2 regions of the Paenibacillus sp. 481 genome follow, and region 1 is predicted to be linked to the other one. Evidence: riboswitches for the same ligand, from Rfam matches in the RefSeq annotation. Region 1 holds a riboswitch; the other holds the start of a gene.
What was found. Region 1 has a riboswitch for glycine ahead of KIK04_RS08860 (alanine/glycine:cation symporter family protein). Riboswitches for the same ligand answer to the same signal wherever they lie in the genome.
Positions count from the first base shown of each region.

Region 2: it holds a riboswitch for glycine, as region 1 does, so the genes downstream of both, gcvT (glycine cleavage system aminomethyltransferase GcvT) here and KIK04_RS08860 (alanine/glycine:cation symporter family protein) in region 1, are expected to answer to the same signal.

Region 1 covers NZ_CP075175.1:2,079,464-2,082,620, forward strand. Annotated here, with positions in the region: gene KIK04_RS08855 (alpha/beta hydrolase family protein) at 1-1,132, shown strand, start outside; glycine riboswitch at 1,347-1,446, shown strand; gene KIK04_RS08860 (alanine/glycine:cation symporter family protein) at 1,700-3,037, shown strand; gene KIK04_RS08865 (retropepsin-like aspartic protease) at 3,137-3,157, opposite strand, start outside.
Region 2 covers NZ_CP075175.1:5,634,067-5,637,223, reverse strand. Annotated here, with positions in the region: gene gcvPA (aminomethyl-transferring glycine dehydrogenase subunit GcvPA) at 1-436, opposite strand, end outside; gene gcvT (glycine cleavage system aminomethyltransferase GcvT) at 433-1,614, opposite strand; glycine riboswitch at 1,913-2,008, opposite strand; gene gcvH (glycine cleavage system protein GcvH) at 2,196-2,585, shown strand.

The DNA of each region.
Region 1 (3,157 bases):
TCCCCAACCGAGCGGACTGCTTAAGGTAGGCACTCAAACTTTTCATTTTACGGACACGAACCGAGATGAAATGTTCACTGACGATGAAAGCGACAAACGGGAGCTAATGGTGCAAGTCTGGTATCCCGCTGATCTAGCTGACAAGAACACGCGTAGGCAGAGCAAAGCGCTTTTTCCAGAACAACGGGACATATTTGAAACCTATATGCAGGAGTACGCGAAACTGTTTAAACTGCCCTCATCTTTACTAGACTACTGGAAATATGCGCGCAGCCATTCTTACGAACATGCAGAATTGCACCCTGCTACAAAGCCATATCCGTTAGTGCTAATCAGCCATGGGATGGGAACGAGCAGAATCATGCATACTGCACAAGCTGAACATTTAGCTAGTCATAGGTACATAGTGGCCGCCATCGATCACACTTATAGTAGTGTGGCAACCGCTTTTCCTGCTGGAAACGTCACTGGCTATACGACAGAGATAAATGGAAGTAATTTTTATGAGGTTGGTAAAAAAGTTGGAGCAGTATGGACGGAAGATGTTCATTTTGTGATTAAACAATTTCAGCAGCTGAATGCTGGAACGATGGGAACGGTGGGCCGTGCATTTAAAGGGAAAATAGATGTGCATAACATCGGCGTGATGGGGCATTCTTTTGGAGGAGCTACGGCTTTCAATGCTGGTTACTTGAACCCTCACATTAAAGCCGTGATTAACATGGATGGAACGATTATTGAAGTGGACAATCGAACGGACATTAATAAGCCATTTCTATTTATGAAAACCGACAATTATCGAGACATTATTAAAAAGAGCCAGCAAGGTCAAGTTCCCGATGCACAACTCAAGAAACATATTGCTGCTGAGTTAGCCATTATGGATCGTGTCGTTAAACATGGTGGTAGCTTGTTATTTGTAGAAGGTAGTGGTCATTTTAACTTTACAGACTTCCAGCTGTTTTCTGAGTTATTGAAGTTTACGGGCGCAACGGGCGAAATACACGGCGAACGATCCGCGTTTATTGTGAATCAGTACGTACTGGACTTTTTTAATAAGCATTTAAAAGGAACTGGCGGCGAGTTAATGGACGGTGTTAGTGACGCGTTTCCTGAAGTCACTTTTTATTGATACTGTTGTGACGTTTTGAATGAAATATGGCTTTCATTACCATTAGTTTCCCCCTTGCGAAATGGTAGTCTGTTCTCTACAATGTAATTTACAACTTTATAACTGGATGAAGTTTGCGGGAGATAGGCATATGTCTGGCCGAAGGGGTACGCTCTCAGGCGCTTGATCAGATCAATGGATTCGATTATTGATTGTGGCAAGCAGGACCGTAAATGGACAGGACTCTGGAGAGACTCCGTTATGGGGCACCGAAGGGGCAAAGCGAGTTGGATAGACTCGCTCAAACTCTCAGGTAAAAGGACAGGGATGTAGAAATAGATATCGTAAGTGATTTGTATCTATGTTATTTTTGCTGCATGTATGCACGTACATTCGCAAGTTTGCGAATGTTTACTTGTTTTTGCATGGTAATACATGAATTTTCGTTTATTTTCATCATTTTTCATGTGTTTGCAAATTGCAGAACTAACTTACGCTATGAACATTATTCTGCACACATGTCCCCAGAGTCAAATCAGCTGATTTGGCTCTTTTTATGTTTACATTTTGCGAGGGGAAATGGTCATTATGGTAGAACAATGGTTGGACAGTATTGGTAAAATTGTATGGGGGCCGCCGCTGCTTATATTGCTGGTCGGAACGGGAATCTTGTTTACGTTGCGGCTTGGCTTACTGCAATTGTTTCGCCTGCCTTTGGCTTTGAAGCTTGTATTTAAGGCTAAAAATGAAGGCGAAGGTGATGTTTCCAGCTTCGGTGCACTCGCTACGGCACTGGCTGCGACAATCGGGACAGGTAATATTGTTGGTGTGGCAACCGCCATCAAGGTTGGTGGGCCAGGTGCGTTATTCTGGATGTGGATGGCAGCGTTCTTCGGTATGGCGACGAAGTATGCGGAAGGGCTGCTAGCCGTGAAGTATCGCAGCATCGATGACAACGGACAAGTGCTAGGCGGTCCGATGTATTATATAGAGAAAGGGCTTGGCAAGAAGTTCAAGCCATTGGCTGTCTTTTTTGCAGTTAGCGGGGTGCTTGTGGCGTTATTCGGGATCGGTACGTTCCCGCAAATTAACGCGATTGCCTCTTCCACGCAGGTAAGCCTAGGCATTCCTGTCGTGATCACCGCAGCGGTTGTTACGGTGCTAACTGCCTTGGTGACGATCGGCGGCATTCAGAACATTAGCCGCACGGCGACAACAATCGTGCCTACGATGGCTATCGTGTACTTTGTAGCAAGCTGTATCGTACTGATTGCCTACGCGGATCGAATTCCGCAGGCGATATCACTCGTCTTTCACGGCGCCTTTAACGCAACAGCGGCTGGCGGCGGATTCCTTGGAGCCACGGTTATGATGGCGATTCAAAACGGTATCGCCCGCGGCGTGTTCTCGAACGAGTCCGGACTAGGCAGCACGCCAATTGCCGCTGCGGCCGCGAAGACGAAGTGGCCGGCAGAGCAGGGACTCGTGTCGATGACGGGTACCTTTTTCGATACGATTATTGTGTGCTCCTTGACGGGCTTAACGCTGATCGTTACGGGCGTATGGAATGGCTCGACAGAAGGCGCTGCGATGACGCAGGCAGCTTTTGACGCGGTGCTGCCGTTTGGATCAGTGATCTTGACGGTATGCCTGATCTTGTTCGCTTTTACAACGATACTCGGTTGGAATTACTACGGTGAGCGTTGCATCGTTTATTTGTTCGGGGTGAAGGCTATATTGCCTTATCGCATTGTGTTTATTTGTATCATCGGCATGGGTGCATTTATTAAGCTGGATGTGATCTGGAAGCTGTCGGACATTGTGAACGGCTTAATGGCTTTGCCGAATCTCGTAGCGTTACTGGCCTTGTCGGGTGTGGTGGTTAGCGAGACCAAGCTGTATTGGGAGCATTTGAGTAAGAAATAATAGTTCGGATTAAAAAAGCGACCTTACGATTACGAGGTCGCTTTTTTAATGATGAGGCTTTTTAAAAAATAACTCTGGAATTTACGCCTATAGTGACAACTAATATCTTATTGTCATTTC
Region 2 (3,157 bases), 2.1 Mb from region 1:
CTAACGCTGTGGCGCCGTCATACATGCTTGCATTCGCGACAGCCATTCCTGTCAATTCGCAAATGTAAGACTGGAACTCGAAAATGGCTTGCAGTTCGCCTTGGCTAATTTCTGCTTGATACGGCGTATAAGCCGTATAAAATTCGGAGCGTGAAATCACGTGATTAATGACGACCGGCACGTGATGATCGTAAATGCCTGCGCCTAAAAAGCTCACATATTGCTCAAAGTCAGCATTGCGTCCTGCCAGATCCTTCATATGCAGGAGCATTGCTTGCTCGTCTAAGGCAGAGGACATCGGCAAGATGCCTTCATAGCGTACCGCGGCTGGAATATCGCGAAACAACTCTTCTATAGACGAAATGCCGATCGTTTGCATCATATCAATTTGATCTTGCTCCGTCATCGGGATGTAGCGATGCTTCTGCTTCTTCATTGTTTCGCTCCTTCTGTATGAGTTCCGTCAGTGTGCGTTCCTGCTGCGGGCTGACTTGGTGTCCGTTTATAAAAAGGGGCCTTGATAACGCGCGCCTTCAACTGTTTCCCGCGCACATCAACGAATACGTCCGTGTCGAGTGTGCTGTAAGCGGCATCAATTAAGGCAAGCCCGAGATTACGCTTGAGTGTAGGGGATTGCGTGCCCGTCGTCACTTCCCCGATCTGCTTGCCGTCAGTGTTGTAGACGGCATAGTGTGAGCGCGGGATGCCGCGATCGATCATTTCAATGCCAACGAGCTTGCGCGGTAAGCCAGCTGTTTTTTGCTGGATAAGCGCCTCGCGTCCGATAAAATCGTCGGTATCGAGCTTCACGAACCATTGCAGCCCTGCCTCCAGTGGCGAGATGTGCGCCGACAGCTCTTGCCCGTAGAGCGGCAGTTTAGCTTCGAAGCGCAGCGTGTCGCGCGCACCTAGGCCAGCTGGCACTAAGCCATGCGGCGCGCCAGCTTGTAGCAAGGCTTGCCACAATTGCGGGGCATCGTCCGCTGCTACGTATAGCTCAAAGCCGTCTTCACCCGTGTAGCCTGTGCGTGATACAAGCGCACGCACACCGCTGACGAGCGCATCTGGCACGAAGCGGAATCCGGCTAACGAAGCGACAGGCGCATCGGTCAATTGCGACACGATAGCAACAGCCGCTGGGCCTTGGACCGCCAGCAGTGCCGTCTGTTCAGAAGCGTTCTCCATGACGACGCCGTCTTGAAAACGGTCTCCGGCATCGGTAAGTGCGCGTTGCAGCCAGCTCCAATCTTTCTCAATGTTGGAAGCATTCACAACTAGCATAAAGTACTGCTCCTGAATGCGGTATACGAGCAGATCATCGACGACTCCGCCATCGGGATAACATAGCAGGGAATATTGCGCCTGCCCATTTTCTAAGCGGGTCACATCGTTTGTCGTAACGTATTGCAAAAACGCTTGTGCAGCGGAACCGCTTACATAAAACTCTCCCATATGGGACACATCGAACAAGCCTGCACGCTGGCGAACAGCCTCGTGCTCCTGCGTAATACTGCTAAATTGGACAGGCAGCTCCCAGCCCCCAAAATCAATACAGCGAGCAGCAGGGTGGGCGGCGTATAAGGGAAACAATGGCGTTCGTTGTAAGGTTGTCATGACATCACCTCGTTATCGACTTAGGCACTTCATCAAACGAATGAATAACAAAAAAAGACAGAGCAAAGAACACGACATCCAGCAGCATGACCACATGCAGCCGCATATCTAATTCTTTGAGCTCTGTCCTTTGTACCTGAGAGTTACCTCGCACGCGTGTATGTGATGTGAGTCTCTATGATGTCGAAAGTCGCGAGTCGCGAGTTTCCCCTTGGGTGACCCTCGTCGCACCACGTTCAATCATGCCGTCTATAAGCATAAGTACAATCGCGATGTGAGTGGGCTCTCTCCAGAGGTGCGTCCATTAAAGGTCCTTTTGCCTGAGAGATTCACCCGTGGGGGCTTACTCCTTCGGCGTCACCTATAACACAGTGATCTCTCCCTATAACTTCATCCGCATATAAAGTTGTTCTACTATCATTTTTACTCGATGCTTCCGGACGTTGTCAAATTAATTTTCGGTTAAGATATCCCTACTTGACAGTTACTAGCGAACTGAAATACGCTAGATGGTGTTAAAATTATACATTGTAAGCGCTTGAGACAATACCTTATAACTGATGAGGAAATGAGGCGTTATGATGAGTGAAATTAGAGACAATTTCGTGTATAGCGAAGAGCATGAGTGGGCGATAGTGGTTCAAGATCGTACGATCCGTGTCGGTATTTCCGATCACGCTCAAACCTTGTTAGGGGACATCGTATTTGTTGAATTCCCTAACGTAGGTGCTACTGTATCTGCTAATGACAGCATCGGCTCTATTGAATCTGTTAAGACCGTATCCGAGTTGTATTGCCCTGTATCAGGGACGATTACAAGCATTAATGAATCGCTAGTGAATGAACCTGAAAAGCTAAACAGCGATCCGTACGGCGACGGCTGGATTTTTGAAATTGAAGTCGCAGGTAGTGTAGAAGAAGCATTAAAGTCATTATTAACACCAGCGCAATATCAATCTCATATTTCGTAGTATATGCATCGGGTTGACGCCTTGTTTTTTATTGTGAGCGGGCGTCAACTTTAACTTAGACATCACGGATGACTCACTTTCACAGCCAAGCCATTGCTGTTCATTTACCTACCATATCGGTCAGCATGATGGTTCCTCGCATACATCGCATACATAATGATGAATACGCAGTGCGCAGCACGTAATAACATCCCAACTTCCCAACATCCCTAACGACATGACAAAAGTTAAAGGCTTTTAACTTTCGGTTCCCAAATTTCATGTTCCGAATTTCCAGTACCAGTTCTCACATATGCCTTAAGCATGAGAGGGGGTGAGGATTACATTGTAACGAAGTCTACCATTTTTGATGTCGCCCGCAAATGTGGATTGTCTACCGTGACGGTGTCCATAGTACGGAATCATGCTCCATCTGTAAAGAGACTACGATCGCCGCAACGTTCTGTAAGCCATCTATGAGCTCCAATACATCCCAAGTTCTGCGGCCAGAGTGCTCGTGCGAAGAAGAAGGAACGTGATCGGCTTTATGTTAACTACGTTAAATGACTCTTTTTATGACTGAATCGTCAGAT